Regions from separate parts of the Qipengyuania sp. ASV99 genome, predicted to be linked through region 2. Evidence: predicted binding sites of a transcription regulator. Region 2 holds the regulator's gene; each other region holds the start of a gene.

The links. The regulator LexA, encoded in region 2, represses DNA repair genes until DNA is damaged. The targets are predictions, from matches to a motif close to GTTCCNCNCTTGTTCT.
Region 1: recA (recombinase RecA) is a predicted target of LexA. The motif match lies at 2,044-2,059, and genes of this name have one in related genera.
Region 3: ACM64M_RS10555 (error-prone DNA polymerase) is a predicted target of LexA. The motif match lies at 1,805-1,820, and genes of this name have one in related genera.
Region 4: ACM64M_RS06725 (ATP-dependent helicase) is a predicted target of LexA. The motif match lies at 1,885-1,900, and genes of this name have one in related genera.

Annotation. Positions count from the first base shown of each region.
Region 1 is NZ_JBLQUK010000004.1:25,806-28,941, reverse strand. It holds gene alaS (alanine--tRNA ligase) at 1-691, opposite strand, end outside; gene recA (recombinase RecA) at 868-1,932, opposite strand; gene ACM64M_RS06650 (response regulator) at 2,081-3,136, opposite strand, start outside.
Region 2 is NZ_JBLQUK010000006.1:52,174-55,309, forward strand. It holds gene ACM64M_RS08655 (ComEC/Rec2 family competence protein) at 1-1,412, shown strand, start outside; gene lexA (transcriptional repressor LexA) at 1,445-2,134, opposite strand; gene ACM64M_RS08665 (molybdopterin molybdotransferase MoeA) at 2,339-3,136, opposite strand, start outside.
Region 3 is NZ_JBLQUK010000008.1:88,382-91,517, forward strand. It holds gene ACM64M_RS10555 (error-prone DNA polymerase) at 1-1,734, opposite strand, end outside; gene ACM64M_RS10560 (carbonic anhydrase) at 2,007-2,750, shown strand; gene ACM64M_RS10565 (PilZ domain-containing protein) at 2,812-3,136, opposite strand, start outside.
Region 4 is NZ_JBLQUK010000004.1:45,388-48,523, forward strand. It holds gene ACM64M_RS06725 (ATP-dependent helicase) at 1-1,876, opposite strand, end outside; gene ACM64M_RS06730 (hypothetical protein) at 2,171-2,533, shown strand; gene rsmD (16S rRNA (guanine(966)-N(2))-methyltransferase RsmD) at 2,591-3,136, opposite strand, start outside.

The DNA of each region.
Region 1 (3,136 bases), on a different contig from region 2:
GCCCCATGCCGGTGTCAATCGACGGGCTGGGCAAAGCGCGGCGGGTGCCATCGGCGCTCTGGTCGAATTGCATGAAGACGAGATTCCATATCTCGATAAAGCGGTCGCCGTCCTCATCCGGGCTGCCGGGCGGGCCGCCGGGAATATGGTCGCCGTGATCGTAGAAAATTTCCGAACACGGGCCGCATGGTCCGGTTTCGCCCATGGACCAGAAATTGTCGCTGGTGGCGATGCGAATAATCCGCTCCTCGGGCAGTCCCGCAATCTTGCGCCACAAATCAAACGCTTCGTCATCGTCATGATAGACGGTTGCGGTCAGCCGGTCGGCAGGCAAACCCCATTCGCGGGTCAAAAGCGTCCATGCATTGAGGATCGCCTGCTCCTTGAAATAATCGCCGAACGAAAAATTGCCGAGCATTTCAAAGAAAGTGTGATGCCGGGCAGTATAGCCTACATTGTCGAGATCGTTGTGCTTGCCGCCGGCGCGAACGCATTTTTGCGAAGAGGCAGCGCGCGGCGCGGGCGGAGTTTCGAGGCCGGTAAAGACGTTCTTGAACGGCACCATGCCCGCATTCACGAACATCAATGTGGGATCGTTGTAGGGCACAAGCGGAGCGCTTTGCACCTGCACATGATCCTGCCCCCCGAAGAAGTCGAGGAAGGAACGGCGGATGTCATTGGTCGAAGTCATGTTTTCGCAGTTAGGCAATGCGCAGGGCCGGGACAAGCCAAAGCGACAGCAAACTCACGGTTCAGCCTGTCGCTGTGGCTGCACGGCCCGCCTCTGCCGCGACATCCGGGCAAAACAGCGCCCGATCAGAGCGTTCGTGAAAGCCAGTCGTGACCTTCCCGAACGCCCATTCATGCTCAGTCTTCGGGTTCTTCGTCCGGCCCCGCCATCATTTCCTCGGCGACTTTGTCCGTCCTGCCGCGAATGGCTGCCTCCAACTTGTCGCAAGTTTCCGCATTTTCTGCGAGGAACGTCTTCGCGTTCTCACGCCCCTGGCCAATGCGGACGCTGTCATAGGAATACCAGCTCCCCGATTTCTCGACGATGCCCGCCTTGACCCCAAGATCAAGGATCTCGCCGATCTTGGAAATGCCCTCACCATACATGATATCGAACTCGACCTGCTTGAAAGGCGGGGCGACCTTGTTCTTCACAACCTTGACGCGGGTCGTGTTGCCAATCACTTCATCGCGGTCCTTGATCTGACCGGTCCGGCGAATGTCGAGCCGCACAGAAGCGTAGAATTTGAGCGCATTGCCGCCAGTCGTAGTCTCTGGATTGCCATACATGACACCGATCTTCATGCGCAGCTGGTTGATGAAGATCACCATGCATTTCGAACGGCTGATCGAACCCGTCAATTTGCGCAAGGATTGAGACATGAGCCGCGCCTGAAGTCCAACGTGCGAATCGCCCATCTCGCCTTCGATTTCAGCGCGAGGGACCAGCGCTGCAACCGAATCGATCACCAGCACATCGATGGCGTTAGACCGCACCAGCGTATCGGTAATTTCAAGCGCCTGCTCCCCGGTGTCCGGCTGAGAAACGATAAGTTCGTCAATATCCACCCCCAGCTTTCGCGCATAAACCGGGTCAAGCGCGTGTTCCGCGTCCACAAAGGCCGCAGTACCGCCCGCCTTTTGCGCCTCGGCGATGACATGCAGCGCCAGCGTCGTCTTGCCCGAACTTTCCGGACCGTAAACCTCAATCACGCGCCCTTTGGGCAACCCGCCAATTCCGAGCGCAATATCAAGGCCGAGCGAGCCGGTTGAAATCGCTTCGACCTCCATCGCCTCTTTCGAACCCAGCTTCATCGCTGAACCTTTGCCAAAGGCGCGATCAATCTGAGCGAGTGCGGCGTCGAGCGCTTTTTGACGGTCCACTGACTTTTCCTTGTCTACCAGCTTGAGTTGAGTAGCCATCGCACGCGCTCCTTCGATTGCCTAGGCCCGGTTAGCGAATTTTAACCGGGTCCAATGGAACGGCCCGTTTGCCGCCCCGTCAAGGGACTCATGTATCGGGTTTGTTCTAATAGAACAAGAGCGGAACAAAATTTTTTCGAGCCGCCCTCTACGCGCTCTGCCGGGTCTTTGCCTGGAGCATTACGCTGTGAACTTTCTCGCCGATTTCTGCCACGCTGAACGGCTTGGCGATAAAGTGCATATCGGGAATATCGATTTCGCTGCGCAGGGCTTCCTCGGCGTAGCCCGACATGAACAACACCGGGATTTCGGGGCGCAGCTGGCGGATCGCGCGAACCATCGCCGGGCCGTCCATTCCCGGCATGACCACGTCGCTCAAAACCATGTCGAACTCGCCGCCCTCCGTAATGGCAGCAAGTCCCTCTTCACCGCCCGGGCAGGCGGTGATCTGATAGCCAGCGCGTGCAAGTGCGCGTTCGGCAACGGCGCGGACCATATCTTCATCCTCGACCAGCAGGATGCGGCCGCCTTTCGACCATTCCGAAGAACCGGCAGGCTCTGGCGCGGCGGGACGGCGCGGCGCCTCCCCGTGATGAACCGGGAAATAGATGGTGAAGCGAGCGCCAATCGTCCGCCCGCCAGTGTCGGTCACATTATCGGCAAAGATGAACCCGCCCGATTGTTTGACGATGCCGTAAACGGTCGACAGGCCCAGCCCCGTGCCCTTGCCCATTTCCTTGGTGGTGAAAAAGGGTTCGAACAGTTTTGGCAGGACATGGTCGGGAATGCCGCCGCCATTGTCCTGCACGATCAGCACGGTGTAATCCGCCGCCGGCAGGATTTCTGAGCCCAGCTTGACGACTTGCTGCGATTTGACGCTGCGGGTGAGCAACGAAATGCGCCCTTCCGCCTTTGCCGTGCCCGATCCGCCATGCGCGCCATGGGCGTTGATCGCATCGCGGGCGTTGACGGCAAGGTTCATGATGACCTGTTCAAGCTGCTGCGGGTCAGCGCGCACGGCACCCAGATTGCGATCGTGCTGAACGTAAAAGCCGATCTTTTCGCCCAGCAGACGCTTGATCAATAGGCCAACCTCGCTCACCACATCGGGCAATTGCAGGATTTCGGGCCGCAGGGTCTGCTGACGCGAAAAGGCGAGCAATTGCCGCGTCAGCGAAGCGGCACGGTTTGAATTGGCGCGAAT
Region 2 (3,136 bases):
CGGGGTCCATCGCTGCCGCTTTTGCCAGCGGAGATCGCGGCGCAATCCTTGAAACCGACGAAGACGCGATGCGCGATTCTGGATTGACGCATCTGTTGTCAATCAGCGGCCTGCACGTAAGCGCGGTGATCGCCGCCGCATATTTGCTCGCGCTTAAGTTGCTGGCGTGGTTTCCTGCGATTGCCTTGCGCGTGCGCCTGCCAGTCGTTGCGGCCGCGGTGGGGGCGCTTGCTGGCGTGGGGTACACCCTTTTGACCGGTGCTGAGGTTCCAACCGTTCGCAGCTGCGCGGCTGCGATGCTGGTGCTGATTGCGCTCGCCATGGGACGCGACGCCTTATCGCTTCGAATGGTTGCGGTGGCGGCGGTCTTTGTTCTGCTGCTGTGGCCGGAAAGCGCCATCGGCCCGAGCTTCCAGATGAGCTTTTCCGCCGTTTTGGCGATTGTAGCGCTGCATTCGTCTGAACCTGCGCGGGCGTTTCTTGCCGCGCGGGAAGAAAGCGGGTGGCGGCGCGCGGGGCGCAGATTGGTGATGCTGTTCGTCACGGGAATGGTGATTGAGATCGCTCTGATGCCGATTGTCATGTTCCATTTTCACCGGGCCGGGCTGTATGGGGCGCTCGCCAATGTCATTGCCATTCCGCTTGTTACTTTTGCTTCCATGCCGCTGATTGCGGCCGCGTTGTTACTGGACCTCGTCGGACTTGGTGCGCCATTTTGGTGGCTGGCAGAGGCTTCGCTCAACCTCTTGCTTGCACTGGCGCATTTCACCGCAGATCAGCCTGGCGCGGTCAAGTTGATGCCGCAAATGAGCGGCACCGCAATTGCGTTGTTTACGCTGGGCGGGCTGTGGCTCGCCTTGTGGAGCGGACGGGGCCGACTGCTCGGTCTTGTGCCGGCCGGTGTTGCCACCATGCTGGTATTGTTGACCCCGATTCCTGATTTACTGATCGGGCGCGAGGGACGGCATGTCGGCATAGCGATTGAGGCCAGGGACGGCAGCCGGCACTTGCTTTCACTGCGCGACAGCAAATCCTCTTACTCGCGCGACAATCTGCTCGAACTTTCGAGCGTCAGCGGCCAGCCCATCCCGCTTTCCGAATGGCCGGGTGCGCGCTGCTCACCAGAGTTCTGCGTCATCACGATCAATCGCGGCGGGCGGGACTGGTCACTTTTGCTCGCGCGAAACCGCGAATTGATCGAGGAACGCGCGCTTGCCGCTGCATGCGAACGGGCCGACATCGTCGTTGCCGACCGCTACCTGCCGTATTCTTGCAAACCGCGCTGGCTCAAGGCCGACCGCAGCATGCTTGAACGCACCGGAGGCCTCGCGCTCGATCTCTCAAATGAGCGGGTGCATGCGGTCGCAGAAGGACAGGGCGAACATGGATGGTGGCGCGGCGAGAGCGACTGAAACCGATCGCTCCTCGTCGCGCCCTGATCCGTTCAGTGATAGCGCCGCAATAGACCGGCAAGCCTGCCTTGAACCTGCACTTCATGGGCTCCGTAAATCTGTGGGTCATAGGCCGAATTGGCCGGATCGAGCCGCACCATGCCGCCATCCTTGTGAAGGAATTTCAGCGTCGCTTCTTCGCCGCGTACCAGCGCAACCACGATCTCGCCATCGCGGGCGCTGTCCGTACGCCGCACCAGCGCATAGTCGCCGTCAAAGATCCCTGCCTCAATCATCGAATCGCCGGACACTTCCAGCGCATAATGCTCCCCCGGTCCCAACAACGCCGCAGGAACAGGAAGCGAAGTGTGGCCCTCAAATGCCTCAATCGGCGCACCCGCCGCGATGCGTCCGTGCAGCGGGATCTCAATCACATCATTGGCAGGTTGAGCCACCCTGGGCGCTTTGCTGGCGAGGTTCACCACATTGTCGCTGGCGCTGCGCCCTGCGCGGAGGGGAGGTGCCGCGTTCTCTGGCTGCCGGATCACCTCCAGCGCGCGGGCGCGATTGGGCAGGCGGCGGATAAAGCCGCGTTCCTCGAGAGCTGAAATCAGACGGTGAACGCCGGACTTGCTTTTGAGGTCGAGAGCTTCTTTCATCTCTTCAAAACTGGGCGAAATACCGGTTTCTTCCAGCCGTTGCTGGATGAAGCGGATCAGTTCATGCTGCTTTGCGGTCAACATGGGCAAACTCCGTTAGAGCGCACATTGTCGCACGGCACAGCGGCCATGCAGTGCTGGAATGTCGCACCCTCAGAGGCACAGATTCCCGAAAGGAACGATGCGGTTCAGAGCGCTGTCCGCCCGCCATTATGGTGAACGAATGAGGAACAATTAGGCAACTCATTTGCGCAAGTCAAGCGCCCATGTTCCCCAAACCCGCAGAACTCAGCCATTTTGGAGGTTGTACACAGGAACTGACGTTCCCGGTTTGGTTTCGGGGGAGCCCGCAGGCCGATCAATCAGGCAATTGGCCTGAGCCAATGCGAACAAGGCGCTCGAATCCTGTGATGCCGCAAGCCTAACTGTGCCGCCTTCGCTTACCCCTCGCAGGAATTCGCGGCGGCTCCCGGTCGCAGGCAATGCTTCCGCGCAGACCGCTTGCGATACGCGGGGCAGGGGAGTGGCTGCGCCCATTGCCTTGCGCACCAGCGGCAGCGCGAACAGGAAGGCGGTGACGAAGCTGGACACGGGATTGCCGGGCAGGCCCAACACAACGGTGTTGCCGCGCGTTGCCACCATCAAGGGCTTGCCCGGCTTGATTGCGACTTTCCAGAAGTCGATTTCCGCCCCCCAGTCCCTCAAGGCTTGCTGGATCAGATCGTGGTCGCCCACCGACGCGCCGCCAGAGGTGATCAGGATGTTGCAGTTCTCCGCCCGCTTCAACGCCGCATCAAGCGCCTCGGCGTCATCCGGGACCGGACCGAGCCGTTCGACTTGCCCGACATAAGGCTGAAGCATCCAGCTCAGCATGACCCCGTTGCTCGCCGGGATCTGGTGCGCCGCGAGCGGCCTGCCAGGCGTCACCAGTTCATCGCCGCTATCGAGAACGGCAACCGATGGGCGCGAGACCACGGGTGCATGTGAGTGACCGGCGGCAATGGCGAGCGCGACAGTGGCGGGCGACAGGCGCGTGCCTTCACGCAGCACCGTGTCGGCTTTGCAGAAGTCGAACCCTGCTTTGCG
Region 3 (3,136 bases), on a different contig from region 2:
CTCGGTCAATTTGAGCACCCGGCGCAGATGCGGATCGGACAGATTCATGCCGATTTCGGTGGCATGCGCCTCTGCGATAGAGCGCCCCATCCCGCCCCAGACCGTGCGCGCCAGAGCGCCGGTGACATCCTCTGACAATCCCATCGCCTTGCCCACTTCGCGGATCGCCATGCGCGGGCGGTAATGGATGACAGTGGCGCACAGCCCGGCGCGGTGGCGGCCGTATCTGGCGTAGATATACTGGATCACCTCCTCGCGCCGCTCATGTTCGAAATCGACGTCGATATCGGGCGGTTCCTTGCGTTCTTCGGAAATGAAGCGGTCGAACAGCAATTGGTGTTTGGCGGGATCGACGCTGGTGATTTCGAGGCAGTAACACACCGCCGAATTGGCCGCGCTGCCGCGCCCCTGACACAGGATCGGCGGGTCACAGCTCCGCGCGAAATCGACGATATCCTTGATAGTGAGGAAATAGCGCGCAAGGTTCATTTTTGCGATCAGCGCCAGTTCGCGTTCCAGCGTGTCGTGGACGCTGTCCGGCACGCCTGCGGGATAACGCTGCTCTGCCCCGCGCCATGTTTCCACCTCCAGATATTCCTGCGGGGACATGCCATCCGGGTATATTTCCTCAGGATATTCATAGCGCAGTTCATCGAGGCTGAAATTGCAGGCGTCGGCCACATCGCGCGCGGCGGTGATCGCGTGCGGCCAGCGCGCGAACAGTCGCACCATGTCCTGCGGGGATTTGAGGTGCCGTTCCGCATTCGCATGGAGCAGATACCCCGCCTCTGCCACCGTGGTCTTGTGCCGGATCGCAGTCATCACGTCCTGCAAGGGGCGGCGTTCGGGGGCGTGGTAATGCACATCATTGGTCGCCAGCAAGGTCAGGTCGTGCGCGCGCGCAAGGCTGTCCAACCGATCAATCCGCGCAATATCATCCCCGCGATACAGGTAGGATGCAGCGATGTGGCGCAGGGTGGGCAGCTGGCTGATGAGGTGCGGGAGGAGATCGGCAAGGCTTCCAGTGCACTCAATTGTTTCGCGCAGAGGGCGCGGAGGAAAGGGGGACGCAGAGATGTCTTGCATGCCGGGGGCACCCTCATCATCTCCGACGTCACCGCCGGACGCACCGCCCAAGGAGGAATGCGGCTTTGCCGCAGGTGCAACCTCTCTGCGCCTTTCTGCTTCTCTGCGGTCTCTGCGCGAACCCGGAAACGGCACCACATTGCTCGGCACCGCGATGGTGAACCGCGCGTCCAGATCATCGGGCGGGATCAGGATCAATTGCACACCCTCGCTGTGCTCCGCCAGCATGGCGAGGTCGATTTCGCACACGCCCTTGTCCTGCCATTCACCCGCCAGCGTCTGCATCCGGCCCTGACTGATAAGACGGCACAGGCGGCCATAGGCGGTGCGGTCTTTCGGATAGGCGAGGAATCTGAGGCTCTCCACCGTTTCAATCCGGCAGCCGATCACCGGGCGCAGTTTGAGCGTCGCCGCCTCAGTGTGCACACGCACCACCCCGGCCATCGAATTGGCATCGGCAATCCCGATTGCATCATAACCCTGCGCGCGCGCGGTCATCGCAAGATCGACCGCATCAGAGGCTCCGCGCAGGAAGCTGAAACAGCTGACCATGCCCAGTTCCACAAAGCACGCGCGCGGCGGGGCCTCGATCAAATCGGGATCGATCTTCAGCGTGCGTTTGTCAGGGGTAAGCGGCGCGTCGGGCATATCACGCCAGGCCAGCGGGGGTTTTGACCGCCGATTTGATTGCTTGCCGGGTCATTGGAACATCTCTTTTGTTCCTTTTATGTTCTTATCCTGAGAACAGCAACGGATTATTGCAACCTGCCCGGAACCTTCGGGTTGGCCCGATGTTATAATGTCACGTACCGGGCCCCTCTGGCGAGCAATTCTGCTCGTGATGTCGGACGTAGCGCGCATTGTTGCGTCGCTTGGTTTTAGCGGGGGGCCACTGGCTCCCCAAAAGGGAGTTACCAATCATGATGTCACGCCGATCCATAATCAGCAGCGCGGGTGCCTTGGGAGCAGCCGCCGTCATTGCCGGGGGAGCCACCACCGCCCATGCCGCACCCGGCGAAACGCCGCGGCCCCCAGCCCCGCCCGCATCCGAACTGACCCCGCAACAGGCGCTCGACTTGCTCAAACAGGGCAATGCCGACTTTCTGAATGGACGCCAGACCACCGTATTGACCGGTTCCGACCGCCGCCTTGAACTGGCCAAGGGGCAAAATCCCTTCGCGGCCTATGTCACATGTTCGGACAGCCGGGTTCCGCCCGAATTGCTGTTTGGACGCGGTTTGGGAGAATTGTTCATCATCCGCAATGCAGGCAACACGGTTGATACTGTCGCGCTAGGGTCGATTGAATATGCCGTCGCGGTTCTGAAAGTGCCGCTGGTGGTGGTCATGGGTCACGAAAGCTGCGGCGCGGTGAAGGCTGCGACCGAGGTGGTGACCGACAATGCAGTGTTCCCCGGAATGATCGGCCCGATGATCGAACCGATTATTCCGGCCGTGCTCCAGGCCCGCAGCGAGCCGGGCGACTTGCTGGAAAATTCCGTGCGATCAAATGTCCGCCGCGTTGTCAAAAGCCTGCGTGAACAGACCGGCCCGATCATGCTGAACCCGCAGCGTGAAGGGGCATTGCGCGTTGTTGGCGCCTATTACGATCTCGATCAGGGAATGGTCGATTTCTTTGACGTTCCCGATGATCTGATGGCCTGAGGCAAACCTTGATCAGAGACGGAGGTCGGGACGCGCCGTTCCGGCCTCCTTTTTTTCACCCTTAGAGCCGGTGCAGACGCTGCTTTTCCGGGCTTAACAAGCCGCCGTTGGTGAGCATCAGGTGGTCCAGCACGGCCTGATGCATCTGGCCTTCAAAAGCGACCCCGGCAAAGCGATCCTCGACCCAGACGACCGTACCCAGCGGGGCGTTGACGCCGCCGATCTTCATCGTCACCCGGTCACCGATATTGGCAAATCCGCGTGTGCCCCTGATCTTGCAGCCGCCTTCGGAAATGTCGATCATGTCAACATAGATCACGCGCGATTGCACCCGGCTCTTCACCATCAGGCTGAGCGGACGGCGCTCTTTGGCGCGCGAGACTGCG
Region 4 (3,136 bases), on a different contig from region 2:
GCCGGTTCGCGGCGTGCAGGATGATGCAGCGCCGGCGCGCGCGGGTAATCGCGACATAGGCGAGGCGGCGCTCTTCTTCGAGCGATGCCAGCCCCCCTTCGTCAATCGCGCGCTGCGAAGGGAACACGCCTTCTTCCCAGCCGACGCAGAACACATGGTCGAATTCGAGCCCCTTGGCGGCGTGGATGGTCATGATCGTGATGGTTTCCTCCGCATCGCTGCGGTCATTGTCCATCACCAGGCTGACATGTTCGAGGAAATCGCCGAGTGTTTCGTAATCCTCCATCGCGCGCGCGAGTTCGGAGAGGTTTTCGGCGCGTCCGGCGCTTTCGGCGCTGCGATCCTTGGCGAGCATGTCGTTATACCCGCTCTCATCCAGCACAAGCCGCTGCAGGTCGGCGGGCGACATCACCTCCGCCGCTTCGCGCCAGGCCAGGAACAGCCGCAGCAGCCCGCCAATCGTATTCGCCGCGCGCGCGGGCAATTCGTCGCTATCGGCCAGTTGCAGCGCCGCCGCCGCCAGTGGCAAGTTCACCGCGCGCGCATGGCTGTGCATTTTTTCGAGCGTCTTTGAGCCGAGCCCGCGTTTGGGCTGATTGTAGATCCGTTCAAACGCCAGATCATCCTGCGGCTGAGCAATGACCCGAAGATAGGCGAGCGCGTCGCGGATTTCTGCTCGCTCGTAGAACCGAAAGCCGCCGATGATGCGGTAATTGATCCCGATCTGGATAAAGCGGTCTTCGAATTCGCGGGTCTGATATTGCGCGCGTACAAGGATTGCGACCCGGTCCAGCGGCGCGCCTTCGCGCTCAAGCCGCTCGATCTCTTCGCCCACGCGCCGCGCCTCTTCGGGGGCGTCCCACACGCCGATGACCCGGACTTTGTCACCGCCATTGACCTCGGTCCAGAGCGTCTTTTCATGGCGCTGGCTGTTGGCGCGGATCAACCCCGATGCTGCGCCAAGGATATGCGGAGTGGAGCGGTAATTCTGTTCCAGCCGGACCACATGCGTTCCGGGAAAATCCTTTTCAAACCGCAGGATATTGGCGACCTCTGCGCCGCGCCACGAATAGATCGATTGATCATCATCGCCCACAACGCAGATGTTCTTATGCGCCTGCGCCAGCAGTCTGAGCCACAGATACTGGACCGCATTGGTATCCTGATATTCGTCGACAAGGATATATTTGAAGCGCTGCTGATATTCGGCAAGCACGTCGCCATGCGCGCGGAAGATGTTGAGCATATGCAGCATCAGATCACCGAAATCGCAGGCGTTGAGCGCCTTCATCCGGTCCTGATACAACTGATACAGCGCCGCGCCGCGCCCGTTGGCATAGGCTTCGCTTTCGCCTGCATCGAGGTCAGCGGGGTTCAGCCCGCGGTTCTTCCAGCGGTCGATAAGCCCCGCCAGCTGGCGCGCAGGCCAACGTTTTTCATCCAGATCATTTTCATTGATAAGCTGCTTGAGCAGCCGCAGTTGATCATCGGTGTCAATGATCGTGTAATTGCTCTGCAAACCCGCCAGTTCGGCATGACGGCGCAGCATTTTCGCACAGATCGAATGGAACGTGCCGAGCCACGGAATCCCCTCTGCGCCCGCACCCAGATGCCGGGCAACGCGCTCCCGCATTTCGCGCGCGGCTTTGTTGGTGAAGGTGACGCAGAGGATTTGCGAGGGATAGGCGCGCCGGGTCGCCACCAGATGCGCCAGCCGCGCGGTCAGCGCCGCAGTCTTGCCCGTACCTGCTCCCGCCAGCATCAGCACCGGGCCTTCGGTCGTCAGCACCGCCTCACGCTGCGGCGGGTTGAGCTGCGCGGCATAGGCGGGGACATTGGCGTCGGGGCCGGGTGAATGGGTGGCAGGTTTGGTCATAGATGAGCGGAACAGATATAGAACATAAATTGGTCACGCAAGGTCGCATATTTGCCGGTTGAATGCATCAGGCGCGCCTTGGTCGTCCCCCAAAATCGCCTTGGCCCGTTTCTGCAACAGCGCTCGCTAATCCGTGTGAGGTCCGGGACGTGCAGCGGGCCGGGCGCTTCGCATCGGCATAATATCGATGTAAATCAGACATATCCGATGTGCCAAGCAATCAGCCTTCGGATCGTGATGCGTTCGTTCAAATCCGGGGGTGAACACAAGGGTAATGTCCCGAAGGAGAATTCCATGCGTAAATCCCACATGCATCTTGCCGCTATTGCGATCGTAACAGTCGGATTCGTTGCCGCATCGCCCGGAGCGTCAGCCAATCCCGGCGCGCTCGCGGCGATCGCTCAGACCTCACCAGACCTGACCGCCGAGCAACAGGCCGAGTTTGACGGTTGGACCGCCGAGCAACAGGCTGCCTATCGGATATGGCCCGCTGAGACGCAGGCCTATTACTGGGAATTGTCAGCGCAAAGGCAAGGGTTGTTCTGGAGGCTGACCGATCAGGACAAGGTTGCGCTTACCTTAATGACCGGGCCCGAACGCGATACGGCATGGACCCGCATTGAGGCCCGCGCATCGGGCAATCCCGAGACGAATTGACCGGCCCAATCCAATGACCGGTGGCGGGTAACAAGGGTAAAACGCCAGCGCCCGTTATTATGCTGGTTCGCAGGCAGGCTCGCGCCGAAACAGCGTGAGCCTGCCTTTGCCCACCTTGCGCGAGGTTTCGATGGTGAGACCGGCGATCTCCGGCTCTTCGTTGAACGCGGTTTCAAGCGCGATCCAGGTTGCATCCCCGATCCAGCCGAGACGGAGCAAGCGGTCCAGCGCCACTTCGCCCGCGCCCGTGCGATAGGGCGGGTCGAGCATGATAAGGTCGAGCGGTTCGCGCGCGGCGCGCAGTCCCATCACCGATCCGCTCTCAATCGCGGTGCGCATTCCAGCATCCAGCGCGGCCACGTTGCTGCGGATGGTTGAAGCTGCATCCCGGTCCTGTTCGACGAACAGGCAATGCGCCGCGCCGCGCGACAAGGCTTCGAGCCCCAGCGCCCCTGAGCCGGCAAACAGGTCCGCAACCCGCAGTTCTTCAAAACTGCCGAGCCGGCTGGTGAGCATCGAAAATAACGTTTCACGCGTGCGGTCGGCGGTCGGGCGGGTCGCGTCGCCCTTTGGCGAGGTTAGCTTGCGCCCGCGCCACTCGCC